Regions from separate parts of the Lysinibacillus sp. LK3 genome, predicted to be linked through region 3. Evidence: riboswitches for the same ligand, from Rfam matches in the RefSeq annotation. Region 3 holds a riboswitch; each other region holds the start of a gene.
The links. Region 3 has a riboswitch for thiamine pyrophosphate ahead of thiW (energy coupling factor transporter S component ThiW). Riboswitches for the same ligand answer to the same signal wherever they lie in the genome.
Positions count from the first base shown of each region.

Region 1: it holds a riboswitch for thiamine pyrophosphate, as region 3 does, so the genes downstream of both, thiC (phosphomethylpyrimidine synthase ThiC) here and thiW (energy coupling factor transporter S component ThiW) in region 3, are expected to answer to the same signal.
Region 2: it holds a riboswitch for thiamine pyrophosphate, as region 3 does, so the genes downstream of both, VK91_RS12180 (ABC transporter substrate-binding protein) here and thiW (energy coupling factor transporter S component ThiW) in region 3, are expected to answer to the same signal.
Region 4: it holds a riboswitch for thiamine pyrophosphate, as region 3 does, so the genes downstream of both, thiM (hydroxyethylthiazole kinase) here and thiW (energy coupling factor transporter S component ThiW) in region 3, are expected to answer to the same signal.

Region 1 covers NZ_LDUJ01000003.1:12,289-20,537, reverse strand. The annotation lists gene VK91_RS03150 (FIVAR domain-containing protein) at 1-352, opposite strand, end outside; gene VK91_RS03145 (methyl-accepting chemotaxis protein) at 608-2,707, shown strand; gene VK91_RS03140 (AEC family transporter) at 2,818-3,747, shown strand; TPP riboswitch at 3,808-3,922, shown strand; gene thiC (phosphomethylpyrimidine synthase ThiC) at 4,063-5,841, shown strand; gene VK91_RS03130 (catalase) at 5,965-7,470, opposite strand; gene VK91_RS03125 (response regulator transcription factor) at 7,758-8,249, opposite strand, start outside.
Region 2 covers NZ_LDUJ01000016.1:45,223-53,471, forward strand. The annotation lists gene VK91_RS12165 (ABC transporter ATP-binding protein) at 1-481, opposite strand, end outside; gene VK91_RS12170 (ABC transporter permease) at 456-1,229, opposite strand; gene VK91_RS12175 (thiamine-binding protein) at 1,229-1,519, opposite strand; gene VK91_RS12180 (ABC transporter substrate-binding protein) at 1,521-2,516, opposite strand; TPP riboswitch at 2,670-2,780, opposite strand; gene parC (DNA topoisomerase IV subunit A) at 2,889-5,327, opposite strand; gene parE (DNA topoisomerase IV subunit B) at 5,324-7,300, opposite strand; gene plsY (glycerol-3-phosphate 1-O-acyltransferase PlsY) at 7,862-8,249, shown strand, end outside.
Region 3 covers NZ_LDUJ01000013.1:43,093-51,341, forward strand. The annotation lists gene VK91_RS07155 (helix-turn-helix domain-containing protein) at 116-658, shown strand; gene VK91_RS07160 (ABC transporter ATP-binding protein) at 676-1,782, shown strand; gene VK91_RS07165 (ABC transporter permease) at 1,772-2,581, shown strand; gene VK91_RS07170 (ABC transporter permease) at 2,578-3,375, shown strand; gene VK91_RS07175 (PotD/PotF family extracellular solute-binding protein) at 3,372-4,445, shown strand; gene VK91_RS07180 (MFS transporter) at 4,936-6,132, shown strand; TPP riboswitch at 6,199-6,306, shown strand; gene thiW (energy coupling factor transporter S component ThiW) at 6,401-6,901, shown strand; gene VK91_RS07190 (VWA domain-containing protein) at 7,057-8,249, opposite strand, start outside.
Region 4 covers NZ_LDUJ01000018.1:61,625-69,873, forward strand. The annotation lists gene VK91_RS13690 (cysteine desulfurase family protein) at 4-1,155, shown strand; gene thiI (tRNA uracil 4-sulfurtransferase ThiI) at 1,156-2,364, shown strand; gene VK91_RS13700 (alpha/beta-type small acid-soluble spore protein) at 2,510-2,728, shown strand; gene thiE (thiamine phosphate synthase) at 2,799-3,443, opposite strand; gene thiD (bifunctional hydroxymethylpyrimidine kinase/phosphomethylpyrimidine kinase) at 3,433-4,257, opposite strand; gene thiM (hydroxyethylthiazole kinase) at 4,245-5,012, opposite strand; TPP riboswitch at 5,096-5,193, opposite strand; gene mbcS (acyl-CoA synthetase MbcS) at 5,384-6,967, shown strand; gene sppA (signal peptide peptidase SppA) at 7,154-8,167, shown strand; gene VK91_RS13735 (RDD family protein) at 8,180-8,249, shown strand, end outside.

The sequences.
Region 1 (8,249 bases), on a different contig from region 3:
ATTTTTTGCTGGTACCTGCTTTGTTTAATATTAATGCTGTAACGTCGGTAATTTGTCCGTTTCTCACGACAATAGTTGCTCGGGCATTGGATAATGCTGTTTTATTTGATGTATTGAATAGGGGCTTTAATGCAGATTGAATTCTAAATGTACCGTTAGATGTTATCACAGTATCTTTTGTTATATTTTTGATCGTTACGGATTCACCTATTACCTTTTTGGCTGCTGCCACCTGTGTCTCATATAAATTTGATTGTATTTGAGATGTTGTGGCACTTGCCGTAGACATTGGTAATACTAGTGTCGCTGTAATAGCCGTGACCATTAATGTTGATAGCGCTTTATTTTTCAATTTAAGTCACTCCAATCATTCTATTTAATAGTTAATATATCATATTTTTCTATAATTTAGAATTAGAAGAGGATGTTTTACTATGAATCTCCATTCAAATAAGTCATTAGTCCTTTATATTGAAAAATAAATGTTTGGTGAAGTATCGGTATTTTTCTCTATAATTCTGTAAATTTTCTACTTTATTCGCTAAATATTTTATTGTGATACAATCATCCATCCATTATTATTAGTATAAAAGTGGGGGTGTTAGTTATGAAAAAATCAAGAGGAATTGCCTTAAAACTTTCTTCCCTTATAATAGGATTATTTCTTATTTTATTTTTATCCTATACTGTCATAACGGGGATTATTATAAAAAAGCAAAGTGTTGAAGACGCAGAGCATGGAACATTACAATCGGCTGAATCTTCTGCAGCTATTATGAGTGAAAGATTTAAGAAAGCCAATACGACATTACAAACAACAAAGCGTATCATAGAAAGCATGGAGAAGAATAATACGTTGTCTACCAAGGGTGTCATAGACGTAATGGAAAACAATTTAGCTAGCAATAATGACATTCTTGGAGTAGGAGCAATCTTTGAGCAAGATTCTATTATTTTAGAACCAACTGAAGCTGCTTTAGTAGATACTAAAAAACGTTTTATCCCTTATTTAAGTAAGAACGGAAATGATATCTCGACTGCTCTAATCGAAGGTATTGATGATAAGAGTATTTCTGAATGGTATTGGGTACCAAAAGAAGAGAGACGTGCAGTTTTGACAGAGCCCTATGATTATAATGTAAACGGCCAATCCGTATTAATGACAACCATTTCAGTGCCATTAATCAATGCTTCCGGGACATTTTTCGGTGTATTGACTGCCGATGTATCAATAGATTTTTTAAATGATTTAACAAAATCGAATGCCCCAGAAGGCGGTTATGCGGCAATTATTACGAATAAAGGTGTGCTAACAGCTAACAGTTTTGGTGATGAGCTAGTTGGGCGCAATATGCAAGAGGATCCTACTTGGACAAGTATTAGTAAGACAATGGAAAATGGTGAACTAACAAGTATGTACGTTGACTCTAATCAACTGAAGGAAAAGGCCTATAATGTTTTTGCTCCAATGATTTTAGAGGGTATTGACGAAACATGGACTGTTCAAGTCGTGTTAGCTGAATCAAAGATTCTAGAAACATATAATCATGTATTTGTATTTACGATTATTGCTTCCATTATTATGGTGGTTTTGATGACAGCTGCAAGTGTGTTATTCATCTATAAACAATTAAAACCACTTAAATTTTTACGTGCATCGATTGAAACTGCAGCCGAAGGGGATTTAACACAAAAGGTAGAAGAGCGATATATTAAGCCTGATGAAATTGGTGCAGTTGCTGTGGCCTATAATAATATGTTAGATAAAACCAATAGTGCGATTCAAACTGTACTAAATTCCACGAGGTTATTGAACCAATCTTCTAATCAGGTAAATGAGGCATTTAATGAGGTAGTTGCTTCTAGTCAGGAGGTTTCCGTAGCTATCAACGAGATTGCACAAGGAGCTTCGAAGCAATCAGAGGATACAGAAGAAACAAATTATCGAATGATGGATTTATCAGATCAGATTGATGCTATTACGGCTCTTTCTAATGAAATGGATGAGCTATCTCATAAAACAGGTGTAACAACGGAAAAAGGATTGCATGAGGTTGAAAGTTTAAGAGAACGTAATATGGAGACAAATGAAATGAATGGGCGTATCCAGCAGCAAATGGAATCATTAGCTTCTAATATTGCCAATATTAATCAGATTATTGCTTCGATTCAAAGCATTACCGAGCAGACTAATCTGCTAGCTTTAAATGCAAGTATTGAGGCTGCACGTGCTGGTGAACATGGTAAAGGATTTGCTGTAGTTGCAGAGGAAGTTAGAAAGCTAGCAGAACAATCTAAGAATGAAACAGAAATTATTAAGAGTACAGTAGAAAGTATTCTTGAAAATTCTCAGCAGACGGTTGCTGTGATTGCATCTAATGCAGATTTAATGCAATCTCAAAATGAGTCCGTACAAAGCACGCAACTAGCATTTAAAGATAGCAGTGATTTGTCGGGTTCAATTGCAAATTCTATTAGTGATTTAATGAATAAACTATCTAGCATGTTAGAGCATAAAAATCAGGCAATCATGGCTATCCAAAGTATTTCGGCTATTTCAGAGCAAACAGCAGCCTCTGCGGAACAAGTAAGTGCTTCTGCAATGGATCAACAAGTAGAATTACAAAAAGTAGCAGAGTCTATTCAAAATATGAACGATATTTCAAACGAGCTACAAGAAGTTGTAAACCGATTTAAGCTTGCTTAAAAAGAAAGGCTGCCTTCAATATAGAGGCAGTCTTCTTTATGGTGAAAGCCGGAGAAATTGACCTAGAAGGAATTCAACACTACTATTAACACTGGAAGGGGGACATTGATATGATGTATCTCGGAATGATTTTCTTTCAAATTGTTGTACCTATTTTAGTGTTACTTGTAATAGGCGCTATACTACAAAAGAAATTTCGCTTTAATTTAAAAGCATTGTCTCAGCTTATTACATATTGCTTTATGCCAGCAGCTGTTTTTGTAAATTTATATGAAACACATGTGGAATTAACTGTACTGGGAGAGGTCGGATTATTTATTGTACTCTTTATCGGTAGTCAAATGATACTCAGTCACTTTATGGCAAAAGGGTTAGGTTTAGCTAGAACAGAGGCAGCTGTCTTTAAAAATAGTGTTGTGCTCATTAACTCGGGTAATTACGGTATTCCAGTGGCTCAAATGATATTTGCCACGCAACCTATTGGAGTAGCCATTCAGGTCATGCTCGTAATCTTTCAAAATATGACTACGTATACATATGGTTTATACAATTTAATTTCTTCTACAAAGTCAGGTATGACAATCATCAAGGATTTCTTTAAAATGCCTATTATTCATGCGCTTATTATAGGTGTCGCTATGAATTATTTTGATATCGGTATTCCACAGTTTATCAAAATACCAGTAGAACATGTGGCAGATGGATTTATTGCTGTGGCTCTAATTACTTTAGGTGCGCAATTATCACAATTAGAGATGAAATCAATGTTTAATAAAACCGTCTTTATCAGCTGTTTTACGCGATTAATTATTGGACCATCTGTTGCATTGGCCATTATTTATATATTGGGATTAGATGGAGTCGTCGCACAATCACTGTTTATAGCTAGTGCTTTTCCAACATCCCGCAATAGTTCTAGTCTAGCATTGGAATATGATGTAGAATCAGCAACAGCCGCGCAAGCTGTTTTATTTTCAACCATTGTAAGCTGTATAACTGTAACCATTGTGATCTATTTTGCAGAAGTATTATTTACCTAGTAAGATAAAAAATAACTTCCATCTCTTAGTATTATCTGCTACACTAGCATCAAACTAAATAGTATTAACTAGGGGAGTCTGATGAGTCAGGCTGAGAGGGAAACGCTACGAAGTTTCTTGACCCTTTGGACCTGATCTGGCTCATACCAGCGTGGGAAAGTTAAGAAGCTATTGCAGAGTATGCAATCAATAGACCTTTACATTCGTGGCCGGATCCAAATAATTATTTTGGATTCGGCCTTTATTTTTTGGATTGTTGGGGTGAGCTAGAATCGGTCCTTATATCAAAATAAATTTAAGGGAGAGAAGTAGCTCATGTCAGCAATTAGTGAAAAGAATATTACCATTATGTCCAGCTTTGAAGGAAGCAAAAAAGTATATGTGGAAGGATCACGCCCAGATATTCTAGTACCTATGCGAGAAATTGCATTAAGTCCGACAACAGGCAGTTTTGGAAATGAAGAAAATGCTCCTATTCGAGTATATGATACGAGTGGGCCCTATACAGATCCAGCCTACCAAGTAGATATTACGAAAGGTTTACCTGCCTTACGAAATGCATGGATTCAAGAGCGAGGGGATGTAGAAGCATATGAGGGACGCTCCATTAAACCGGAGGATAATGGCTTTCGTCATGTTGATGACCCGCGTATTCAAGAAAATGTCTTCCCTGAGTTGGCGAGAAAGCCTTTGCGTGCTAAAAAAGGTAAAAATGTGACACAGCTTCACTATGCACGAAAGGGAATTATAACGCCTGAAATGGAGTTTGTAGCGATTCGTGAAAATATGGATCCTGAATTTGTACGTTCAGAAATTGCAGCTGGGCGTGCTATAATGCCTTCTAATATTAATCACCCTGAGGCAGAGCCAATGATTATTGGGCGTAATTTTCATGTAAAGATCAATGCGAATATCGGGAATTCTGCTGTATCTTCTTCCATTGCAGAAGAAGTTGAGAAAATGACCTGGGCAACTCGATGGGGCGCAGATAATATTATGGATTTATCGACTGGTAAACATATTCATACAACTAGAGAATGGATTATTCGAAATGCGGCAGTGCCAGTGGGAACAGTGCCAATTTATCAGGCTTTAGAAAAGGTAAATGGTGTAGCAGAGGATTTAACGTGGGAGGTTTATCGTGATACTCTCATTGAACAAGCTGAGCAGGGTGTGGATTACTTCACCATTCATGCAGGTGTCCTTTTACGCTATGTACCACTAACAGCAAATCGTGTGACAGGTATTGTATCTCGAGGTGGCTCTATAATGGCACAGTGGTGTTTATATCATCATCAAGAGAATTTCCTGTATACACACTTTGAGGAAATCTGTGAAATTATGAAAGCCTATGATGTTGCTTTTTCCTTAGGTGATGGTTTACGCCCAGGCTCAATTGCAGATGCCAATGATGAGGCACAATTTGCAGAGCTTGAAACACTAGGCGAGCTAACACAGATTGCTTGGCAGCATGATGTTCAGGTAATGGTTGAGGGACCAGGTCATGTACCAATGCATTTGATTAAAGAAAACATGGACAAGCAATTAGAGGTTTGTAAGGAAGCTCCCTTCTATACATTAGGACCACTCACAACAGATATTGCTCCAGGTTATGACCACATTACATCAGCCATTGGGGCAGCCATGATTGGCTGGTTTGGTACAGCGATGCTTTGTTATGTGACACCGAAAGAGCATCTTGGTTTACCGAATCGCGAGGACGTTCGTGTGGGCGTTATCACTTATAAAATTGCTGCACATGCTGCTGATTTAGCAAAAGGTCATCCAGGTGCACAACAACGAGACGATGCACTGTCTAAAGCGCGCTTTGAGTTCCGTTGGCGTGATCAATTCAATCTGTCACTAGATCCCGAGCGTGCAGTGGAATATCATGATGAGACACTGCCAGCAGAGGGAGCAAAAACAGCACACTTTTGTTCTATGTGTGGGCCTAAATTCTGTAGCATGAGAATTTCACAGGATATTCGTAATTATGCGAAAGATAAGGATTTGAATACGACTGAAGCGATCCATCAAGGTATGAAAGAAAAGGCTGAGGAGTTTAAAAAAGCAGGCAGTCAAATTTATCAATAATGAAAGAAAAGGCTTATGTCAAAAAAATAGACATAGGCCTTTTCTTAATAAAAAAACTCCATGTGAATAGTGGATTCACATGGAGTAAAAGTTGGATTTGGATATCAATAATAAAGTGGAATATTAAACGTTTGTTGGTTGTTTTACATATGGATTTGTAAGGTCCATACCTTCTAAGGAAAGACCCATCGCTTTAGCGACACCTTCACCATATGCTGGGTCAGCTAGATAGCAGTGAAGGATGTGACGGCGTTTGATGAATTCTTCAACAGAAGCCATATCGTTCGCGGTATTTTCAAATAAGCGTTGCTGCTCTTCCGAAGTCAATAGACGGAATAGTTTACCTGGTTGTTCAAAGTAATTATTATCGTCTTCACGGAAATCATGAATACCTGCATGACCATCAATACGTAATTCAGGCTCTTTATGGTCTAAATTATGCTCCCACTCACCATAGCTATTTGGTTCATAGCTTAATGTCGAACCAAGATTGCCATCAAAGCGCATTGCTCCATCTCGGTGGAAAGTACGGAATGGACATTTTGGTGCGTTGACAGGAAGCATATAGTGGTTTACACCAAGACGATAGCGTTGGGCATCCGCATATGCAAAGATACGACCTTGTAACATTTTATCTGGTGAGAAGCTGATGCCAGGAACAATGTTAGATGGTGCGAATGCAGCTTGTTCAACTTCTGCAAAGTAGTTGTCTGGATTTTTGTTTAACTCGAATTCACCTACAGGAATTAATGGGAAGTCTTTTTTATACCATACCTTTGTTAAATCAAATGGGTTGTATGGTAGCTCACGAGCTTGTTCCTCTGTCATTACCTGAATGTACATTTTCCATTTAGGGAAATCGCCTTTTTCAATTGCTTCATATAAATCACGTTGTGAAGATTCGCGGTCTTGACCAATAATCTCATTAGCCTCGGCACCAGTTAAGTTCTTAATGCCTTGCTCTGTACGGAAGTGGAATTTAACCCAAACACGTTCATTATTAGCATTGATAAAGCTATACGTATGAGAACCAAATCCGTGCATATTACGGTAACCAGCTGGAATACCACGGTCAGACATAACAATTGTCACTTGGTGAAGTGCTTCAGGTAATGAAGTCCAGAAATCCCAGTTAGAGTTGGCATTTTTCATATTTGTACGTGGGTCCCGTTTTACCACATGGTTTAAATCTGTAAAGTGTAACGGGTCACGGAAGAAGAATACAGGTGTATTGTTCCCTACTAAATCCCAGTTTCCATCTTCTGTATAGAATTTAAGGGCGAAGCCACGAATATCTCGCTCTGCATCTGCTGCACCACGCTCACCCGCTACTGTAGAGAAACGTGCGAACATTTCAGTTTTCTTGCCGATCTCTGAGAAGATTTTCGCTTTAGTATATTGTGAAATATCATGCGTTACAGTAAAAGTACCAAATGCACCTGAGCCCTTTGCGTGCATACGACGTTCTGGAATCACTTCACGGTTGAAATTTGCTAGTTTTTCAACTAACCATACATCCTGAAGTAAAAGAGGGCCACGTGGACCTGCTGACATAGAGTCATGGTTACTTACTACTGGAGCACCACCTGCTGTTGTAAAGCGACGGCTACGATCATTTGCGTTTGTCATATTAGTTTACCTCCTGAAAAAAATGTGAGTCAAACTCTTCGTCTATAACTATAACAAATACAAAATAGAATTGCTAGTACATTATAATAATTATCGTTAAAGAATTTTTGTATTTAAGTATAAACTATAAATATATGCGCTAGACATAGGGTTTATACATAGTTTTTAACTTAAATTTATTTTATTTAATCTCAATTTTATAGATAATTGTCATATTAAGATCAAGATAATGACATCATGATAAAATCTTTATTGAAAATAAAATCAACTAATTGAAAATTAATCTTTTAATTTTTTCTATATCGGTTAGGCGTAATACCAATTTGTTGCTTAAATAATTTTATGAAATAATTTGGATCATCAAAACCGTTTAAATGAGCGATTTCGCTAATAGCAAAATCTGTTTCTCGCAGCATTTTTGTGGCATGATGAATTCTTACTTGCTGTAAATAGCGCTTAAATGGCAAGCCTTGTTTTCTTGAGAAAATTGTACTTAAATAATTGGGGCTTATTCCAAGCTTATGAGCGACAAAGGGAAGAGACAGTGCGCTATCTTTAAATTGTTGATCAATTATTTCTATAGCTAGTTCAACATAATCAGCTCGTTTCTCTATTCGAGCTTCCCTTGCTAACTCAATTAATGTCTGCGTGAAAGAAATAATCCCATTGAGTATCGTATAAAATATAGGATGCTCAATGATTAAATGAAATAGCTGACGGTAGTGTTGTTCGATAACCGCTTTTTCATGTAATTTATATTTCAGCATAAAGCGTCTAAT
Region 2 (8,249 bases), on a different contig from region 3:
GAGTAAATTCATCCAACGCAGAAAATGGTTCGTCTAAGCATAAAATCGGCTTATCACTGACCATTGCTCGAATAAAGGACACACGCTGCTGCATGCCTCCAGACAGTTCTTTCGGGTAGGCATGGATAAAAGAGGCAAGACCAACCTTTTCTAACCATTCCTTGGCACGTTCAACATTTGGTTTATGTTGTAATTCCTCTACAAGCGTGACATTTTCTACTATTGTACGCCAGGGTAATAGACATGGCTGCTGTGGCATATAGCCAATCGTTCCTTTTTTTTGTTGGATATCCTCTCCATTTAATAAAATGGCTCCTTGATCAATTGGCGAAACACCACCAATTAATTGAAAAAGTGTGCTTTTACCACTGCCTGAAGGACCAACGATGGCCACAAACTCTCCATCCTTGACGTCAAAAGAAAGTTGATCAAGGACTTTGAGCGCATCGAAGGATTTAGCGATGTTTTGAATGCTGAGCATGATAGCCTCTTCCCTTCACCATGAATTTTTCAATTAAACGAATACCACTAAACAATAGTAAGCTCAAGAGAACAATCGCAAAAATTGCCACAAATACGCGATCCGTACGGAAGGAGGATTGGGCTAGGGTCATGTAAACACCAATACCCTTTTTTGCACCAAGCCACTCCGCAATCACAGCCCCCATCACACTATATGTAGCCGCAATTTTAATGCCTGAAAAAATAGCGGGATAGGCATAAGGCCATTCCAGCTTCCAAAAGGTTTGTGCCCTTGTAGCACCAACCATGGCAAAATAATGCTTTAATTCTGGAGCAGTTTGTCTAAATCCATCCATCGCTGCAATGACAATCGGGAAAAAGCACACAAGACAGATAATGATAAGCTTCGGTAATAAGCCAAAGCCAAACCAAATAATAAGGAGCGGTGCCAAGACTAGAATAGGAACATTCTGCGACATAATAAGAATTGGATAAAACAGTTCTCGAATAAATGTAAATCGATGCAACACTATTGCCACCGTTAGCCCACAAGCGATGCCAATGGCTAATCCTAGTAGAGCTAATTGTACTGTAGCGAATGCATGTGGTAGAAAGGTTTGATACGACTGGATGGCTTCTGACAAAATACTACTTGGTGTGGGTACTAACCAATGAGGAACTTCAGCAAACCGCACGATTAGTTCCCATATGAACAAGAGGAAGGCGATAAAAATTATCGTCCTTCCCTTCTGTAATGCACGTTTCATTACTGATATTTCTCCGTTAATGTATCCATCGTAATACCCGTTGGCTGATATAAAATTTTCACTTGTGTAATGACATTAATGGCACCAAGTTCAATCATTTTCTCATTCATTTTTTCAATGATTTGGAGCAATGTTGAAAGCTCACCCTCCATCGTTGTTTCCAATGGATGTACCTCATATTTCACCCCAGAAGCATCGATCACCGCAATTGCTGCATCGACATATGGTATAACATCTTCATATTTCTCTGTCTTCGGAATGATTTGTACACTGATTAATGAATTTGCCATCTTATTTGGCCTCCTTTTTAGGTAAGAAATCATTAGTAAAGGCTTTTTTCGCATCAAATTCGCCCTCTAGTACTTGATTGCTAGACATCCATTTCGCGTAATTTTCCCACACCGAAAGCTTTTGCTCTCCCCATTGCTTGGCATCATCCTGATATTTATCAGCCAGCCATTCCTGACTTTTATGCACTAACGCTTGATCTAAATCAGGGGCCGCTTCGATTAAAATATCAGCCGCTTCACTTGGGTTTTCAATTGCGTATTCATAGCCCTTCGATGCAGCTGCCACAAAGGCTTTGACTACATCCGGGTTGTCCTGTATCATTTTTTCATTTGTAGCTAAAACTGGCGTATAATAATCCAATTGATCACTATAATCTGTAAGATATAGCATATTAATCTTTTCCCCACGCAGCTCAGCCTCAATCCCAGTCCATGCATAATAAATCCAAGCAAAATCTATATCTTTTTCCATCATTGTGAAGAAATCTAAATCCCCTGCATTGACGATATCTAGCTTATTAATATCTGCCTTTTCTTTTTGCATGAGTGATTGTAAAACGGCTTGCTCTAATGGCGCGCCCCAACCACCATAGGTTTTACCTTCAAAATCCTTTGGCGATGTAATGCCCTTCGAAGCAATAGAAGCAAAGCCAGATGTATTATGCTGTATAATTGCTGCGATGGAGACCAGCGGCACATCCTGTACTCGTGCCTGTGTTATGCCTTCCTGATAGCTCACGCCAAAATCCGCCTTTCCAGAAGCAACAAGCTGATCTGCGCCCGCCTCACCAGGCATAATAATATCAACATCTAAACCCTGTTCCTCAAAATAACCGAGTTTTTTGGCAACATATAGTCCTGTATGATTTGTATTCGGCGTCCAATCCAGTACCACAGACACCTTTTTCAGCTTGTCTGCAGCCTGCTTGTCATCCTTGTCACTACAGCCTACTAATGTCAATAGTGCTGCCAATAAAATAAAAAACCATTTTTTCATGCGAAAGCCTCCCAGTTTGTAATATGAAAGTGTTCATGAATGAATGTTGTCACCAGAAGAAAGCGTATACAATGTTGGCAAGCTGTTGCTTGAAAACATAAAAAAACGCCTAGGATTCCTCCCAGACGTATTGCAATCAATCTTCAAAACTTTGCTTTTTGAATAGATGTTCCCTACGCTGGTACGAGCCAAATCAGGTTCAAAGGGTCAGCGTCTACCGGACACAATCTCAGCTAGCAATTACTAGCCCCCCTACATTCTTTCGCTATGAACTTTTCGATGATTATTATACCCATAGTTTCACTTAAATGACAAGGTGCTATTTTTGAATAGAGCTTAAAGCCCAGCGCTCCTAAGAGGCTGGGCATGCTTTTAGCTTGGTTTCTGTTCTTTTTTGGCTGTTACAACATGAGAAATTGCTCCATCTGTTGCAATATCCACTTTAAATGAACCATTGGAATGGCGATCCGCACGAGACAATGCTTGTACGTCAATCATCTCTTGAACACCTTTTTCAGTTTCAATCACAACCTGCTCCTCGTCTGTTGCTTGAACAACTGCCACAATTCGGTGAGGGTTTGCTTTTAACTCTGTTAATACTTTTAGTCCACGTTTTGCACGACTCGCTACTTCAACTTCAGCGACATTCATTTTCTTTACGGCCCCACGCTGTGTCACAATCACTACATAGTGGGTAACATCAGGCTGTAACACATTGACTCCAACTAAGGCTTCTCCATCTTTTAGTGTGATCCCTTTCACACCGCCTGTTTTCACACCTGTAACTGGTAACTCCTCCATAGGGAAACGAATCGCATAGGCTGTATCCGTTGTGAGCATCAGCTCCACGTCATCTGTTACAAATGATGCATAGATCATCGCATCACCAGCCTTGACGTTCATCGTTTTAATTGGCTTTGAATAACGTGTTACCGCATAGTCTGCGAGTGGTGAGCGCTTAATTTGGCCATCTTTTGTGGCTGTGAAGACATACGTATTTGGCTGTTCAAATGTTTCGAAGCCATAAACCGCAATAATGGATTCATCTTCCCCTGTTGGCACAATACTTGAAATATGCTGGCCGAGATCCTTCCAGCGTATATCAGGCAGCTCATGAACAGGCTGATAAATATAATTGCCTCGATTTGTGAACAGCAATAGATGGTGCTGTGTATTTAAGTTTGCTTCATACAATAAATAATCTGAATCCTTCATGGCAAAATCTTGCCCGTTTGAAGCGGCATGAGAACGTGTGGATGTACGTTTAATATAACCATCCTTCGTTACTGTTACGACAACCTCTTCACTTGGCACAAGGACATCCAATGTAATTTTAATTTCTTCAATTTCTTGCTCAATCTTCGAGCGACGAGGCTCTGTAAAGCGTTTCTTAATATCTAGTAACTCTTGTTTAATAACACGCACTAGCTTTGCTTCACTTTGTAGAATCCCCTCTAGCTTCGCAATTAGCTTATTTAACTCGTCCTGTTCCTGACGAAGCTCTGTAATATCCGTATTCGTTAAACGATATAATTGCAGGCTTACAATGGCCTCTGCTTGTACCTCTGTAAAATCAAACTTCGCTTGTAAATTAAGCTTCGCATCCTTCTTATCATTAGAAGAACGGATCGTCGCAATGACTTCATCTAAAATGGAAAGGGCTTTAATTAATCCATCTACAATATGGGAACGATCCTTTGCCTTTTGCAAATCATAAATAGAACGGTTTGTTACCACTTCTTTTTGATGGGCAATATACGCATCTAGCAATAATGGCAATGTCATCATCGTTGGACGACGATTATGAATGGCAATCATATTAAAATTATAAGCTACCTGTAAATCCGTTGTTTTAAACAAGTACTGTAAAATTCCTTGTCCTGGTACATCCTTTTTCAGCTCAATTACGACACGTAAGCCTGTACGGTCTGATTCATCTCGAATTTCTGCAATGCCTTCTAGTCGTTTATCTACACGTTGCTCATCAATTTTTTTCACAAGATTCGCTTTATTTACATCATATGGTAACTCAGTGATAACAATTTGCTCTTTACCACCCTTAATTGGTTCAACAACTGCTTGTGCACGGACGATGATTTTACCACGACCTGTTTCATACGCCTTTTTAATGCCATCAACACCTTGAATGATTCCACCCGTTGGGAAATCAGGTCCTTTAATCACCGTCATCAATTCATCTACAGTAACATTAGGCTTGTCTAAGCGCATCAACACAGCATCCAGTACTTCATCTAAGGCATGTGGCGGAATATCTGTCGCATAACCAGCGGAAATTCCTGTAGAGCCATTGACTAAAAGGTTAGGAAAACGTGCTGGTAATACAGTTGGCTCCATATCCTGATCATCAAAGTTTGGCACAAATTCGACCGTTTTCTTGCCAATATCTCGTAGCATTTCAGCGGCAATAGCTGATAGTCTCGCCTCTGTATAACGCATTGCAGCTGGAGGATCGCCATCTACCGAGCCATTGTTCCCGTGCATCTCAATAAGCATATGACGTGCCTTCCAGTCCTGACTCATCCGTACCATCGCTTCATACACAGAGCTATCGCCGTGCGGATGATAGTTACCAATTACATTACCCACTGTTTTTGCGGATTTACGGAACGGCTTATCATGTGTGTTGCCTTCCGTAAACATCGCATATAAAATACGGCGCTGTACTGGTTTAAGACCGTCACGTGCATCAGGCAACGCGCGGTCTTGAATAATATATTTACTATAGCGACCAAAACGGTCACCCATTACTTCTTCTAACGGTAAATCTTGAAACTTTTCTGTACTACTCATGCTTGGTCCTCCTCTTGTTGGATGAATTCATTCTCTAAAATGTTAGAATCATCCTCCATACCGAAGTCTACATTGGCTTCGATCCATTTACGACGTGGTTCCACCTTATCACCCATTAACGTCGTGACACGTCTCTCCGCTCGTGCACCATCCTCGATTGTGACACGAATCAATGTCCGTGTTTCAGGGTTCATCGTTGTGTCCCACAGTTGGTCCGCATTCATCTCACCAAGACCTTTATAACGCTGTAATATGTAACCCTTTCCAACCTTCTTGATGGCCTTTTGTAAATCACTTTCTGTCCAAGCATATTCAATGACTTCTTTTTTCCCTGTACCTCTAGAGACTTTATAAAGCGGCGGTAGTGCGATATAGACCTTCCCAGACTCAATGAGCGGACGCATATAACGATAGAAGAATGTTAATAGCAAGACTTGAATATGTGCCCCATCTGTATCCGCATCGGTCATGATGACTACTTTATTGTAGGCAGAATCCTCCACCGCAAAATCCGTACCAACACCTGCCCCAATCGCATGGATAATCGTTGAAATTTCTTCGTTTTTCATAATATCCTGTAGCTTGGCTTTTTCTGTGTTGATTACTTTCCCGCGCAATGGCAGAATCGCTTGGAATGTACGGTCACGACCTTGTTTAGCAGAGCCACCCGCAGAATCACCCTCGACTAAATACAGCTCATTTTTTGCCGCATTACGTGACTGAGCTGGTGTTAATTTTCCAGATAAAATCGTACTACCCTTTTTGTTTTTCTTGCCATTTCGTGCATCCTCACGCGCTTTACGAGCTGCTTCACGCACTTGCTGCGCTCGAATCGCTTTACGAACAAGAGAAGCTGATAACTCTGCATTTTCCTCTAGCACATACAAAATTTGCTCAGACACTACACTATCTACTGCAGAACGAGCCTCACTTGTCCCAAGCTTGCCCTTTGTTTGTCCTTCAAATTGCAGTAAATGCTCTGGGATACGAACAGACACGATCGCTGCTAAGCCCTCACGAATATCTGTCCCCTCAAGGTTTTTATCCTTGTCCTTTAACAGGCCAATTTTTCTTGCATATTCATTAAAGACACGTGTCAATGCTGCCTTTGCACCCGTTTCATGTGTACCACCATCTCGTGTACGGACATTATTAACGAATGATAAAATCGTTTCCGAATAACCATCGTTATACTGGAAAGCAAACTCTACTTCGATTTCATCCTGTACGCCTTCTACATATTTTACTGGATGAAGGACATCTTTTTCCTCATTCAAATACGCAACGAAAGCCTCGATGCCATTCTCATAAAAGAACACATCGCTCTTGCCTTCCTCGCGCTCATCAATTAATTCAATTTTTAAGCCCTTTAATAAAAAGGCTGATTCACGTAATCGTTCTGCTAACGTATCATAATTGAATTTTGTGACAGAGAAGATCGTTTCATCTGGTAGGAAATGAACAAGCGTTCCTGTCTGCTTGGTCTGCCCAATATTTTCAAGTGTTGTGACAGGCTGTCCACCATGTTCAAAGCGTTGACGATACTTTTTACCATCGCGATGGATTGTCACCTCTAAAAATGTTGAGAGCGCATTCACAACGGAAGAACCAACACCATGTAAACCTCCACTTGTTTTATAGCCACCTTGACCAAATTTACCACCAGCGTGTAGCACTGTAAAAATAATTTCTGGTGTCGGTTTGCCCATTTTATGCATACCGGTTGGCATCCCACGGCCAAAGTCGCGCACACTCATACTTTGATCTTTATGAATTGTGACAATAATATGAGATCCAAAGCCAGCCAGTGCTTCATCCACCGCATTATCTACGATTTCATACACAAGGTGATGAAGTCCACGGCCATCCGTAGAACCGATATACATGCCAGGTCGTTTGCGTACCGCTTCTAATCCTTCTAATACTTGTATAGCGTCATCATTATAGACGCTAGGTGACTGTTTATTCGTCAAAAAAATTCCCCTCCAAAAAACAAACACATGTTCTATTTATGTTCTCATCCTAATAATAATAGCATTTCCTGTCAATAGCTAGCGACAGGTCCAATAAAATTTTAAAATTTGCTCACAGTTTTGATCTTTTTTATTAATAGTAAACATCTTCAACAGTTGCTTAAAATTGGTATTTGAGCAAGACAGACTGCTTCTAGCTTCCATCATCATTTGACGCATTGAAGCCTACTTAGTTGCAAAATAAAGTTGTGATGCTTGCAAATAAAAGCACACTAACTCGTGCCTTGCGATTAAACAGGATAAAGTTAGACTTCTATTCTACCAAAGGAATGAGCGATTGACAAAATTGCCATTTTGCCTATATTTTTATAAAGGTTTTAGTGCTTCCTACAAATTTATGTCTAAAAGCCTAGTCCTCACTAATAGATTCTCTTTTGTATTGATTCAAGACTTCGGATGAAATCTCCTTCATAACATTGTAGATTAGCAAGAAAAAGTGTAAAATACTTGTTACAAACTATTAGTACCAAGTGATGGACTATGAATGAAAGGAGTCCAACTATGATCAATGGACTTATTATTTTATGTGCTTATCTAATCGGCTCTATACCTTCTGGATTATGGATAGGCAAAATTTTTTATAATACCGATATTCGTGAACACGGGAGCGGTAATCTTGGTGCGACCAATACTTTTAGAACATTAGGGAAAAAGGCTGGTATTATTGTTACGGTGATGGATGTCTTAAAAGGGACTGCCGCTGTCTTACTCGTGACACTTCCTGTTTTCTCTGATACTACACTCCACTCTTTATTACTGGGTCTTGTCGCTGTTATCGGTCATATGTTCCCGATCTTTGCCAACTTCCGTGGTGGGAAAGCTGTGGCAACGTCAGCTGGTGTATTATTAGGCTATTCTTGGCCACTCTTTGTCCTACTATTTATTACCT
Region 3 (8,249 bases):
AAATTTTTTATTATTATGTATAATTGTAATGGTTTTAGTAAACTAAAAGTTTCGTTAAAGTAAACTTCATATTTCGAAAGTTTATCATTGCTAAACTTCTCTTAGGAGGGAAAAGATGCAAATAGGAGCAAAAATTAAAGCGCTTCGTTTAAAAAAAGGTCTTACCCAAGAGGAACTTGGAGAACGTACAGATTTAAGCAAAGGTTATATTTCCCAATTAGAACGTGATCTAAACTCACCTTCAATTGAAACATTATTTTCAATCTTAGAAGTATTAGGGTCAAGACCCAAAGACTTTTTTGATGATGAATCACCTGAACAGAAGGTTGTTTATACAGAGGAAGACCAATCTACCTATACAGATGAAGAAAAAAAATATGAAATTCAATGGCTGATTCCTACTTCGAATGAAAAAGAGATGGAACCCATTTTCTTAACCTTTGCAGCAGATGGCGAGTTTAAACAGTTTGAGCCTTCGCTTTCTGAAACATTTATTTATGTTGTTAAAGGGCGTATTCGTCTCGTTTTAGGGAATGAACAGTATATCGCAAGTGAAGGTAACGCACTTTATTATGACGCGACAGACCATCATCAGATTTTTAATGCACATGATGATGAAACAAAAATTTTACTTGTCGCAACAGATTCTTATTTATAGCTTAAGGAGGCGCATCCATGACAACCAATTCAATTATCCGCTTTGAAAATGTTTCAAAGTCATATAGCGACGGTACCGTCGTTTTAAAAAATATCAATTTGGAGCTTGAAAAAGGGAAATTTTATACACTGCTTGGTCCATCAGGTTGTGGTAAAACAACCATTTTACGAATTATTGCAGGATTTACGGAACCTACAACAGGAAATATATTTTTCCATGATAAAAAGATTAATGCAGTTCCTGCCAATGAACGTCAAGTTAATACTGTTTTTCAGGATTATGCGCTGTTCCCTCATTTAAATGTGTTTGAAAATGTCGCATTTGGCCTACGTATTAAAAAGCTTCCTGAAAAGGACATAAAAGAGCGTGTAGCTGAAGCCTTAAAGTTTGTCAATTTGGCAGGCTATGGTAACCGCGAAATATCTGAAATGTCTGGTGGACAACGACAACGAGTCGCGATTGCACGTGCCATTGTCAATGACCCTGAAGTAATTTTACTGGATGAGCCACTTTCAGCTTTAGACTTAAAGCTACGTACAGAAATGCAATATGAGCTACGTGAATTACAGCAACGTCTTGGTAAAACATTTGTCTTTGTTACACATGATCAAGAAGAAGCACTTGCCATGAGTGATGAAATTTTTGTCTTAAGTGAAGGACAAATTCAGCAGTCAGGTACACCAGTGGATATTTATGATGAACCGATTAACCGCTTTGTTGCTGACTTTATTGGTGAATCCAATATTGTACCCGGCGTGATGATTGAGGATTTCAAGGTTGAATTTGCTGGCAAAGTTTTTGAATGTGTCGACCAAGGGATGAAGCCAAATGAAAAAATAGACATTGTCATTCGACCAGAAGATTTAGAAATGACAACGATCGATAAAGGCAAACTTGTGGTAAAAGTGGATACACAATTATTCCGAGGGGTACATTATGAATTATCCACATACGATAAAGATGGTAATGAGTGGCTAGTCCATTCATTGAAGAAAGCAGAAGTAGGGACTGAGATTGGCTTAGACTTTGATCCTGAGGCGATTCACGTAATGCGCTTAAACGAAACAGAGGAAGAGTTTGATAAACGATTAGAATCGTATGGAGACGATGAAGATGCAAACTAAAACATCAAAATCAGCGTTATTTCCATATGTGTTATGGATTGCCTTTTTCGTTATCGCGCCAATTGCACTCGTTGTCTATTATTCCCTGCTTGATTTACATGGCAACTTTACGCTCGATAACTATAAAGCGTTCTTTTCTTCTGTTTACTTAAAGATGACTTTGAGCTCGTTTTGGTATGCATTTTTAATTACATTCTTTACACTATTAATTTCATACCCAACTGCTTATTTTTTAACGAAGACTAAGCATAAACAACTTTGGCTTCTACTTATTATTATTCCTTCATGGATTAATCTTTTGTTAAAAACATATGCCTTTATCGGCATCTTTGGGTTATACGGGCCTATTAATGCATTTATCGAAGTATTTGGCTTCGATCCAAAGCAAATGCTCTTTACCGATATTAGCTTTGTCTTTGTGTCGGTCTATATTTTTATTCCATTTATGATTTTACCGATCTTCAATTCTTTAGATCGTTTAAACCCAACGCTCATTTATGCAGCACGGGATTTGGGTGCTTCGGCTTTTACAACCTTCCGTCGTGTTGTTTTACCATTGACAATGGATGGCGTTAAATCTGGTATTCAAGTTGTCTTTATCCCTGCCCTATCCCTGTTCATGATTACTCGCTTAATTGCAGGGAACCGTGTCATTACTCTAGGCACAGCGATTGAACAGCAATTCCTTGTGACGCAAAACTGGGGTATGGGTTCCACTATTGCTGTATTCTTAATTTTATTCATGGTGATTATCATGCTAATTACGGGACAAAAGGATAAAGGAGGTCGCGTACGATGAACAAACTATCTGCTTCAGCCAAAGTCTATTTAACAATTGTTTTTATCGTTCTCTATGCTCCAATTTTCTATTTAATCTTTTACTCGTTTAATAGTGGCGGCTCCATGAATAATTTTGAATCCTTTACTTTGGAGCATTATCAAGCTGTTTTTGAAGATTCGCGTCTTCTTGTTATATTAATAAATACGGTCATCGTGGCATTACTTTCTGCTCTCATTTCTACTATTATTGGTACGCTAGGAGCAATTGGAATTGTGACGGTTAAGGATTCTAAAATGCGTAATACTTTATTATCCTTAAACAATGTCTTAATCGTCAGCCCAGACGTAATTATCGGGGCTAGCTTCTTAATTTTATTTACAATGGTAGGCATTAAACTGGGCTTTGCATCTGTTTTACTAGCCCATGTTGCATTTAGTGTACCGATTGTTGTATTAATGGTTTTACCAAAGCTACTAGAAATGAATAACTCATTAATCGATGCAGCATTAGATTTAGGGGCAACGAAAAAGGACGTTATGATGCGTGTCATTCTTCCTTATATTCAGCCAGGTATTTTTGCAGGCTTCTTCCTTGCCCTTACGTATTCATTAGATGATTTTGCCGTGACATTCTTTGTAACAGGTAATGGCTTTAGTACTTTATCCGTAGAAATTTATTCAATGGCCCGCGCAGGAATTTCTCTAACGGTGAATGCAATTTCTGGATTAGTATTCTTTGTTACGGTTTTAGTTGTTGTTGGTTATTATTTCATGACAAGTCGTACGAGTAAAAGAATGGAGGGGCATCGATGAAGTCACTAATTCAAGCTACCATCGCCATCCTTGTCGTTTCAGCCCTTTTATTCTATGCGGCTGATGCCTTAAGTGCGGGAGGCGGTAAAAGTGGAAAAGACACGTTAACCATCTTTAACTGGGGAGAATATATTGATCCTGATTTGTTAAAAGAATTTGAAAAAGAAACAGGCATTCATGTCATCTATGAAACATTCGATTCCAATGAAGCTATGATGACAAAGATTCAGCAAGGCGGAACAGCTTACGATATTGCTGTCCCTTCTGAATATATGATTGAGAAGATGAAGGAAGAAAAATTATTAATTCCTTTAGATAAAACGAAAATCCCTAATTTAAAAAATATTGACCCTTACTTTTTAGATTTACCATTCGATGCTAACAATAAATATTCTGTCCCTTATTTTTGGGGAACAGTAGGTATTGTCTACAATCCAAGCCTTGTTGGAGACTTAGACTTCTCCTCTTGGGACGATTTATGGGACCCTTCTTTAAAGCGAAAAGTCTTTTTAGTAGATGGTGCGCGTGAAGTCATTGGGATGGGCTTAAACAGTCTTGGCTATTCTCTGAATTCACTAGATGATCAGGAACTTCGTGAAGCTACTGACAAATTAATTACACTTGCACCAAATGTTAAAGCGATCATTGGAGATGAAATCACACCGTTAATGATCAATAATGAGGCAACTGTTGCCCTTACATGGTCTGGCCAAGCAGCTGATATGATGTATGAAAATGAAGAGTTAGACTTTGCTGTACCTGAGGAAGGCTCAAACTTATGGTTTGATAATATGGTCATCCCAAAAACATCGAAAAATATTGATGGTGCCCACACCTTTATTAACTTCATGCTAAGTGCTGAATCAGGTGCTCAAAATGCTGATTTTGTAGGCTATTCTACTCCTAATATTGCCGCTATGGACTTAATGGACGAAGAAGTTGTTTCTGACGAACGCTACTATCCTTCTGAAGAACAACGTGATACATTAGAGGTCTACAAAAATTTAGGACCTGATTATTTAGGGAAATACAACGAATTATTTTTAGAATTTAAAATGAGTATCAGATAATTAAACTAGCGAATTGGTTTTCACACCAATTCGCTAGTTTTTTTCTCTGCTTGTCTAACTGTTTATTAAACTAAGAACATTTTCAATCGACTATTTGCATTATTATATTTATAAAATATTTTATCTAAATTTTAATAGATTCTCACATTAGTGTACTTTTGATAGTCCATAACTTCTAACGCTCAACATCGCTACAATTTATAGCCATGCTTTATGCCATTACAGACAGACTCTCCAAATTTTTAATCTCCCTTTATAAGAGAAGTCCCTCAATTGTTGTTGCTTTACTAATTTATCCTCCCATAGCTTCTTTTCCCTCAACTTTTATGACTAAAATGTATTATTTCATCATGCATAGGTGCGTGGATAAAAACTTTTGTGGAAAACCATTCTAAATATAGAACCAGTACTATAATCTTAACTATTAGCCAAGCAATAATTCTTTATGATAGACTGTACTATATTTGATTACAAAAAGGGGGTTCATTCGATGACCCAGCAGAAGTCCAATAAGGCGGCTTTGTATATTTTAATGTTTAATATGTTTATCGCAATGGGGAGTATTGGCATTATTATTCCTGTCATGCCAGAGTATTTAAAAATATTTGGTGCAGCAGGACAAGTTCTAGGTATGCTAATCGCAACGTTCGCCTTAGCTCAATTCGTATTTTCTCCTATTGCTGGGAATCTTTCAGATCAGTACGGACGAAAAAATTTAATTATTTTCGGTCTTATCGTAACAGGTCTTGCACAAATCGGATTTGGCCTTGCTACAGATGTATGGATGCTCTTTTTAGCACGATTTTTAGGTGGTCTAGGTTCCGCATTTGTTGCACCTCCTATTATGGCTTTTGTCGCTGACGTCACAACCTATGAAGAACGTGGGAAAGGTATGGGGATGTTGGGTGCCGCTATGTCTCTTGGCTTTATGATTGGACCTGGTATTGGTGGCTTTTTAGCAAAGGTAAGCTTACATTTCCCATTTTTCACAGCTGGAGCTGCAGCCATTGTAGCATCTATTTTATCTTACTTTTTATTACCTTCTACCAAACCAAACACTGCTCAACAGAAACAAAAGCAAGACAATCTGGCGAAGCAAATGGCTCGTTCCATACATATGCCTTATTTTGTTATGCTCATAATTATGCTGGTGTTCTCGTTTGGAATTGCAAATTTCCAAACGACATTGTCATTATTTGTGACAGAAAAGTTTAATTACACACCTGTAGATATAGCGATTATATTAGTTGTTGGTGGTGCTTTTGGAGTAGTAGTACAAATGTTTATTATTACACCACTGTTCAATCGTTATGGTGAAATGAAAGTAGTACTAGTAAATTTATTTATTGCATCCGTTGCTATTTTCTTAATATTATTTGTTTCTGGCTTTGCCCTTATTTTAGTTGTAGCAACAATTTTCTCTACAGCAACGACATTAATTCGTCCAGCTGTTAATACACTCATCTCAAAGCTTGCAGAGAAAGAGCAGGGATTTGCTGCGGGCTTGAATAATGCCTATATGAGCCTCGGAAATATGATTGGACCCGCTTTGGCAGGTTTATTATTTGACTGGAATATGAATAGCCCATATATTTTCGGTTCTATCATATTATTAGCCTGTTTCTTCCTTGCGCTCATCTGGACAGTGAAAAAAGCACCTCATTTAATGCATCCCGATACAAAATAGTCTGAAAAATCATTGACTATTTTTAGCAGTATGTTACATTATTGTTGATTCACAAAATTGAATGATTTTAACCACTAGGGGAGTCTTTAAAAGGCTGAGACGTATATGGTAATATACGGACCCTTTGAACCTGATCTAGTTCACACTAGCGGAGGGAAGTGGCGCTACTTGCTGTTGTCACTATATACACGCAAGGCCGCTTCCTATTGTTTAAAGGGGGTGGCCTTTTTATTTTTCCTCACGAACTTTACCAAAAGGAGTGAACTTTATGTCAATTTGTAAATTAACAGTCATGGCTTTATTAGTAGCCGTTGCTGTTGCAGGCTCTACTTTCGTATCCATCCCAACAGGAATCGCACGTGCTTACCCAGTTCAGCATGCTATTAATGTGATAGGAGCCATTATACTTGGACCCGTACCAACAGTTATAGTTGCCTTTGTCACTGCCATCATTCGTATCCTTACTGGAACAGGCTCTCTACTAGCTATCCCTGGTAGTATCATCGGTGCGTTCTGTGCTGCCCTTGCCTATAAATATAGCAATAAAATGTGGTTAGCTGGTATCGGAGAAGTTATCGGAACGGGCATTCTGGCTTCACTTATTGCCGTCCCTTATGCAAAATTATTCATGGGAACATCTGTAGCAGCATTCTTCTTCCTACCAGCCTTTTTAACATCAAGTACGATCGGTGCTATTTTAGGTGTAATGGTTGCGAGTAGCTTGCGTAAAACAGAGCTAGTAAAGAGGTTTAATTCTTCTCTTTATTGAGAGAGATTGAATTATGAGCATTCATTGAGCTGGGGTAGTCCAATTTGGATCGCTTTTCTTCTCATTTACCCTCTTTACAAAGGGGATAACTCTTTATTTCATGCAATATAAAAAAGCAGTGCAAAACTATTCGAGTTTGCACTGCTTCCTCTATTTTAAGATCGTTTTTTCATGCCTTTTAACAACTGTGCTACATTTGTGTCTTCTGCTTCTATAGTTTTTTCCTCAACCAGCGGCTCTTTTTTCTTCGCATTCGTTAGGAAATTCCAACCAAAACGTCTTATGGTAATATCAATAAAGAAAAGAAGCATACTCGCTAAGAGTAGCCATGTGGCAATATTTTGCCGATCTGCTCCTTTTGTCGTAAAGTCACGGAAGACATCTTGTGGTTCCTTTAAAACAGTGCCTCCTGTTCGTTGAGTTAACTCTTCTATCAGTTGGTTATTTACAGGGAGTAGTTCGTATTCAGCACTATAAGGAACACTTAGCCCTGCCTGATAAATGGCCTGCTTTTCATCTGCTATACGGAAGAAAATTAATCCAGGTTCAGCTTGTACTACAGCTCGAACTTGAGATGCGGAAATGGTTTCAAGTTGTGTTTCTAGCTCCTCCCCTGCTTCATTTACCGCTACAATATCTAAAAATGCGGCTTCATTTGTAGGGTCTGTAATCATAAAGGAACCATCTGCTTCCAATCTTACATCATAGGCTACATCATTGTAGCTTGGTAGCATTTGAGAAATAAGTGTTTGCCAAAATGCTCCCCAATTCTGCCATCTTGCCCAATCTCCAGTCCATTTACCCGTTGAATCAGATGTAAAGGCAAATGTTTTACCAAGACCATATTGCCACTGCGCTAACACAGGATCTTCTTTCTCGCTTTCTGCTACAACAGTAGCCCCCTGTTTTGCCGTTGTCCCAATATATGCATTCATTTGTGGGACACCATTAGCAAACAGTGAGTTCCATCCTGCTGCATTATAAATTGCCGGATAGAATGGATTGTCCTCAATATAGGTGCGGGAAATCATAGCTGTTTCCCGAGATAAAATAGAAGGAATGGTTTGCTCATCTATCACATCATAGAAACGTCCACTGCCCATGTCACTAAGCGCTTCTAATAAGTTCGCATCGGCATCTTGTCCAATCGCTACTGTCGATAAGGTTATACCCTCTTCTTTCCCTTCACCAATTAAATCCTCATAGTTCCCTGCCTGTGACTGCCCATCTGTTAAGAGGATAATATGCTTACGTTGGAGCTTTAAATCAGCAAGGTTCTCGTAGGCTTTAGCTAATGAACTATAGATTTCTGTTCCCCCACCAGGTGTTACTGATAAAATAGTATCCA
Region 4 (8,249 bases), on a different contig from region 3:
GTTATGGTTAATACAATTTATTTGGATAATAGTGCAACAACGAAGCCTTTAAAAGAGGTTATGCAGGCTTTTATGGTTGTAAATGAGCAGTATTATGCCAACCCTGCTTCCATCCATGCTATGGGTGTTGAAGCAAATGATTTATTAATACGTGCGCGTGAGCAAGTAGCAGATATTTTGCAGACAGAGGCAAAAAATGTGCTATTTACTTCAGGTGGTACAGAATCAAATAATGCAGCTATTTTTGGCATAGCACGTAGTAATACGCATATAGGAAAGCATATTTTAACGACTGAAATTGAACATCCATCAGTGCTAGAAACAATGAAACAACTTGAAAAAGAGGGCTTTGATGTTGAATATCTTCGTGTCGATCGAAGAGGTGTGATTTCTCTAGATGAGCTTCGTACTAAAATACGAAAAGAAACAATTTTAGTTAGCATCATGCATGTGAATAATGAAATGGGTGCAATTCAGCCTATTAAGGAAGCAGCAAAAATGATTCATGAAATGAGTCGTGCTGCCTTTCATGTTGATGCTGTGCAAAGCTTTGGGAAATTAGCAATATCCTTTAAAGAAGAAGGACCTGACATAATTTCTATCTCTGGTCATAAAATTCATGGCTTTAAAGGCTCAGGAGTGTTAGCATTCCGTAAACCCGTAAGATGGCAGCCCTTTGCTCTTGGTGGAGGTCAGGAATTTGGTATGCGTAGTGGTACTGTAGCAGTTCCGCAAGCTGTTGCTTTAGCGAAAGCGGCTCGACTTGCTGTTGAAACAATGAACGAACGCTCAAATAAATATCGTCAATGGCACGATGAAATCCGAACTCAGCTAGAAAGTTATGGCGAAGCAGTCCATGTTTTATCAACGCCACAGGGAGCTGCGCATATTGTGTCATTTAGTGTTCGTGATTTAAAAGGGGAAGTCATTATTAATGCTATGCAAAAACGTGGTGTCATTGTGTCGACATCAAGTGCATGTTCTTCCAAGCAAACGAAAACAAGTCATGTCGTCGAGGCGCTTCACCTTGATGAGCATTATAAAAAAGGCGTGATTCGCCTTAGCTTTGGCGCACATAACACAATAGAAGATATAGAAAACTTTAAACAAGTACTAGCAGAAGTAATGTTGGAACTCAAAGGAGAAAAAAAGTAAATGATTTGGAAAGAAATTTTAATTAGATATGGTGAGCTTTCTACAAAAGGTCGCAACAAAATGGATTTTATCCGCCGTTTACGTGAAAATATTCGTCATGCCTTTGCAGATTTAGGACAACTGCATATTCGCACAGAACGTGACCGTATGTTTATTGCCATAGAAGACGAAGCACAAATGCAAATGCTAATTACAGGTTTACCTAAAATTTTTGGTATTCAATCATTTAGCCCTGTCGCTGCATGCGAAAAAGATATGGACAGTATGAAAAAGCTCGCTATCACTATTATGGAGACATTTAAAGATGAGCCACATACATTTAAAGTAGAGGTAAAACGTACTGATAAAACATTTCCTTTAGAATCTCATGCCATCCAACGTGAGATCGGTGGCTATGTTTTACCACAATTTCAAAATTTATCTGTTAAAGTGAAGCAGCCTGATATTGAGCTACGTGTAGAAGTTCGTCATGATGCAACTTATATGATGGCACAAGTCATTCCTGGTGCAGGTGGAATGCCTGTAGGATCAAATGGCAAGTCTTTATTAATGCTATCTGGCGGTATTGATAGCCCTGTCGCAGGTTATTTAATGATGAAGCGTGGTGTGCGATTAGAGGCAATTCACTTCTTTAGTCCACCTTATACAAGCCAAAATTCATTGGAAAAAGTTAAAGTGCTTGCCAATGAATTAACAAAATTTGGTGCTAGTATTCGTTTGCATGTCATTCCTTTTACTGAAATACAAGTTCTTATTAAAGAAAAAGTACCTTCTAATGTATCGATGACGACAACACGCCGAATGATGTTGAAGGTTGCTGATCAGGTGCGTGAGGAAATTGGTGCACTTGCTATTGTAACGGGCGAAAGTCTTGGACAAGTGGCGAGTCAAACGCTTGAAAGTTTAACAGCAATAAACGCAGTAACAAATACACCTATCCTTCGTCCGCTGATTTCAACTGATAAATTAGAGATTATTGATATTGCAGAAAAAATCGGCACATACGAAACATCTATTCAGCCATTTGAAGATTGCTGCACGATTTTTACACCAGCAAGTCCAAAAACAAAACCGAAGCTTGAAAAGGTTGAGCATTATGAAAGCTTCTCTGACTTTGATGAATTGATCGAGCGAGCAGTGAAGAATCGCGAGGTCTATATTTTCCCTAAGAAAGAAGAACAACAAGATAAATTTGCAGATCTACTATAAGGATTCAAAAGCCGTCTCAAAGCCCATTTTGAGACGGCTTTTTTGTATGGATATTGTTATTCCAATAGAGGTACAATTTACCTCTAAATTTTTTGTATTAAAAATCTAATATCGCACATTCTATATTCACAAGGAGGTGAGAAACATGGCTTCAAACAACAACCGTAGTTCAAACCAGCTTGCAGTACCTGGTGTACAACAAGCACTAGATCAAATGAAATACGAAATTGCACAAGAATTTGGTGTTCAATTAGGAGCTGAAGCTTCAGCTCGTGCCAACGGTTCCGTTGGTGGTGAAATCACTAAACGTCTTGTACAAATGGCAGAATCTCAATTAAAAGGTATGCCAAACAACAACCAATAAATGCTGATTAAGCATTTATAAACTTAAAACCAGTGACCGTAAAAGGCACTGGTTTTAGTTTGTTTATTGATCATTTATTTATACGAGATAGGGATCTAAATGTAGCTACTGTATGATCAACATCTTTGCTTTGACAAATAGCTGAAATAACAGCAACACCATCAACCCCCGTTTGAAATACAGAATGTGCATTTGTGAAATTAATTCCACCGATTGCTACAATTGGTAATTCAGGATGTAATGAATGAGCCTCCTGTAAAAAAGATGTACCACATGGTGGTTGTGCATCACTTTTAGAGGATGTTGGAAAGATTGGACCGATACCAACATAATCAGCTTGATGGTTAATAGCTATTTGCAATTCTTCCTCGCAATGGACAGATACACCAAGAATCATGTTCCCGATTCTTTTACGTGCTACACTTACAGGTAAATCATCTTGTCCGATATGAACACCATCAGCTCCTAGTCGTATCGCTAGATCAACATCGTCATTAATGATAAAGGGCACATGATAGTGATGACATAGTTTTTGGCATTGGCGTGCAAATTGTTCATAGGCAAGTCCAGTTAACGCGTGAGGACCTTTTTCACGAAATTGAAACATTGTAATGCCTGCTTGCAAGGCTTTTTCTAGGATATAGATAGGTTGTTCTTGAGGAGGAACATTGCTCGTACCCATAATAAAATAAAGCTCCAAATCCTCACGTTTCATGAATAATCACCTCACAGCCTTCCTTATACTGTTGATAAGCAAAATGATTAGTGGGTCCATGACCATTTCCAATCGATAAATTAAACATAATAGCTAATTGGATATATTTTTTAGCTTCCATAATGGCATTTTCCAGAGCAAATCCTTGTCCAAGAAAAGCAGTAAGTGCTGCGGAAAATGTACATCCAGTACCATGCGTATTTTTTGTTTGGATTCGTGGAGACTGCAAAGAAAAAGAACGTCCATTTTTGCAAAATACATAATCAATGGCATAAAGTGGATCTGCTAAATGACCACCTTTAATGATGACACATTGTACACCTAGCTGTAACAAGCTTTGAGCTACTTCTTTCATATCTTCAAAATGATGAATAGATCTCCCAGTAAGTGTCTCTGCCTCGGGTATATTGGGCGTAACAACCGTAGCAAGTGGTAATAAAGTTGAGCGTAAGGCATCGATAGCTTCTTGCTGTAATAGGCTTTCCCCACCTTTTGCAATCATCACCGGATCAACAATCAGTGGAATGTTTAGCTCCCTGATCTGGTGTGCAATTGCTTTGATAATTTCTGAGGAATAAAGCATTCCTGTTTTAATCGCAGCGATTGGAAAATCTTCTACTAAGGCCTCTAATTGTTTTTTTATAAAGGAAACGTCAATAGGGCAAACACCTGTTACACCCAAAGTATTTTGAGCAGTTAGAGCAGTAATAACAGAAGTACCGAACACTTCTAATTCCTGAAATGTTTTTAAATCAGCCTGTATACCCGCGCCTCCACCACTATCTGAGCCAGCGATTGTTGTTACAATATGCATGAAGCTGCACCATCCTTTGATAAGCGATGTATAGCATTGAGTAAGGCTATTTGAAAATCACCAATGTCTGCAGTAAATGCGGATGCCAGTACACCTGCTTTTTTATAGTAAGTAAGTGTTTCTGTTAATTGTTGGTAAGGATTATGGCTTACACTATAGGCTGCGCCACAAATTGCGCTAAGTAAACAACCTGTACCCGTTACTTCCGTCATTTGGGGATGACCACCAGCGATCCATTGGCTATGCTTGCCATCAGTTATAAAATCGCGTTCTCCTGTGACAATAACAATGCATTGATAGCGTTGAGCCAATGATGTGGCTTCTAATTCCATAGCGATAGTGCCATGACCACTATCGACACCCTTTTGTTGCCAATTTACACCAACTATTGCTGCTAGCTCGCCGAGATTACAGCGAATCACGGCAAAGTGTATGTTTTCCAGTAAGTATCTTACGGTTTCCTTACGATAAGTTGTGGCTCCAACTCCGACAGGATCTAAAATAACAGGAATACCAAGTTTATTGGCTTTTTCACCTGCTAATAACATGGCACTTTTTGTGCGATCATTAAGTGTTCCAATATTAATTAATAATGCTTGAGCAATGGCCACCATCTCCTCTACCTCTTGGTAGTCATCGGCCATTACTGGTGAAGCACCTATCGCTAATAAACCATTTGCTTGAAAATTTGCCACTACATAATTGGTTATACAATGGATAAGTGGTTGCTGTTGACGAATTGTTTGAAAAATCATTGTAGTCCTCCTTTAGGGATGGACGTAAGCATGCAAAAAAGGCTCTTTTTGTGTAAAAATGCACGAAAAGAGCCTTTCATCTGAAAACGATGTTTATTGCTCCCTACGTCAGTATTAACTAACAGGTTCAAAGGGTCAGGTTTTACCTTCTCAACTCTTACGAGTCCCCCTGCAATCTTGCTTTTAGTTGACCAAAATGTACCATACTTTTCATTTGTATTCAATAGCAAGTTTTCCTATAGATAAAATGTGACCGATGCCATATAGGAGGGTATGATAGTTGTCATGACTTTACCGAAATTAAGCACAAACCATTGAAAATGCTGAAAAAAGAGTTTTATAATGTGTCATAACAAAAGGGGGCAATTGCCATGAAAAGACAAGATTTAGTTGCACCAGAATGGTATAACATAGTAGAGGAAATTGAAAAATATGCTCAGGATGCAGCCAAAAATGCTTTAATCATTTATGAAGAAAACCAAGACATCCAATGTATTACATATGCACATTTATTGGAAAAAGCGAATCAAGCAGCACATGTATTCACCAAGCAAGGTTTAAAGAAAGGTGATGTCATTTTAGTAATGGTACCACGTTCGGTTGAAGCATATATTGTGTATATTGCTGCATTGAAAGCGGGTTTAACTATTATTCCAAGTTCTGAGATGTTAAGAACAAAGGATATTGAGTATCGAATTCATCATGCAAATGCTAAAGCAGTTATTGCATTTGAACCCTATATTGAACAGTTCGATAAAGTGGGAAATTTACAAGACATACTGCAATTTGTCATAGGGAATGCACATGAACCTTGGCAGAACATACTTGAAAAAATGAATAATCAACCTACAACCTACATAAATCCTATCCCAACAAAAAGCACAGACAATGCATTTTTAGCCTATACAAGCGGAACAACAGGAAATCCAAAAGCAGCAGTGCATACGCATAGTTGGGGCTATGCTCATTTACGAACAACAGCACCACATTGGTTGGGTGTACAAGAAAATGATATTGTTTGGGCGACTGCAGCACCAGGGTGGCAAAAATGGATTTGGAGTCCATTTCTAGCTACTTTAGGCAGTGGTGCTACTGCATTTGTCTACAAAGGTAAATTTGAAGCAGCTTCTTATTTAGCATTGCTTGAGAGATTCAAAATCAATGTACTATGCTGTACACCAACTGAATATCGTTTTATGGCAGCGCTTGAAAATTTACATGAATATGATTTAAGTGCAATTCGCCAAGCTGTATCAGCTGGTGAGCCATTAAATAGTGAGGTTATTAGAGTATTCTTGGAAACATTCAAATTACAAGTGCGAGATGGCTATGGACAAACGGAAAATACATTATTGGTAGGCACAATGGTAGGGATGGAAGCGAGAGTTGGCTCTATGGGAAAACCTACTCCTGGCAACACTGTTGAAATTATTAATGATTTGGGCAAACCTGTTACAATCGGAGAAGTTGGTGATATTGCTGTTCATCGCGAAACGCCAGCACTCTTTAAAAAATATTTAAATGATCCTGAACGTACAAATTTACAATTTCGTGGGGATTGGTATATTACAGGAGATCGTGCCTATAAAGATGAAGATGGCTACTTTTGGTTTGACGGACGAGGAGACGATGTTATTATATCCTCAGGCTATACAATTGGCCCTTTTGAAGTAGAGGATGCTTTAATGAAACATCCAACTGTAAAAGAGGCTGCTGTTATAGCGAGCCCTGATAAAGTAAGAGGAAATATTGTCAAAGCATTTATTGTTCTGCGCAATGGTGAAAAAGGTGATGGAGCGCTTATTCAAACACTCCAAAGTCATGTTAAATCATTGACCGCTCCTTATAAATATCCACGTGCTATTGAATTTGTAGAGGAACTACCAAAAACATCTTCTGGGAAAATTAGACGTGTCGAATTACGGCAACAAGAAATCAAACACCTCCAATTATAATCATTTCCTAGGAAATAATGTCGAAAATCAAAGTTCATCAAAGGTATGGACTTTGATTTTTTTATTTTTTTTAGGTAAGGTAATATGAGGAAATACATAGCTTAAAGCTTTTTGTGTTTAATTATTGCAAAAAAATGAAACAAATTGGCAAGTCATACGTATTACGTGTTGAGGAGGCGGAAAGACATGAATGTAAAAAGGTGGGTTGCTTTAGTAGTGGCTGGTGTTCTTTTACTATTTTCGTTAGGAATTAATACCATTTTTGCGCTATTTAAAGCAGATTTCCTAGGTAATTTTGATAGCTTAATGGCAGGTAATAGCTTAGATGTATATGAAAATGTCATTGAAGGGGAGAATTTTGATAAGCGAATTGCTTATTTAAAGGTAGATGGAACGATTCAAGATATCGGCTCAAGTACATTGTGGCAACCAGTTGCCTATGATCATCAATTTTTCTTAGAACAATTGGATAATATTTTATATGATGAGTCCATACAGGGGGTTGTTTTAAGCGTTAATTCACCAGGTGGTGGTGTAAAGGAATCTGCAGATATCTATAAAAAGCTACTAAAAATAAAAGAAGAACGACAAATTCCAATTTATGTATCAATGGATTCTATGGCAGCTTCAGGTGGTTATTATATTTCTGCACCAGCAGATAAAATATTTGCCCATCGTGATACAATAACAGGCTCTATTGGTGTCATCATGCAATCAATTAACTATCAAGAGCTGGCTGAAAAAGTAGGAGTCAAATTTGAAACGTTTAAATCGGGAGAGCATAAAGATATGCTAAGTCCAATGCGTGAAGTGACAGCAGAGGAACGTGCAATGATGCAAGATATGATTAATGAAACGTACGAAGAATTTGTAGATATTGTAGAGCAGGGACGTAATATGTCTGAAGCAGAAGTGAAGAAGGTTGCAGATGGTCGTATTCTTGGCGGTACAAAAGCACTTGAAGCAGGGTTAATTGATGAAATTGGTGATGAAGAAGCGGCCATTGCAGCTCTTCGTGAGGATTATGGACTTGAAGATGCGGCTTTATTTGAGTATTCATACGATATGGGTGGCTGGCAATCATACGTAGGTATGAAAATTGGCTCCATGTTCGGTCCCTCTGCCGAAGAAAAAATGCTAATGAAAATCATGACGGACTATAGCGCTCCGAAAATGATGTATCTATATGGGGAATACTAAGGGGGGAGCACAATGACAAACAATGAAATTGTTATGCAAGGTTCACCCTCATTGGAAAATGGCTTCTATATAAACACTTCAG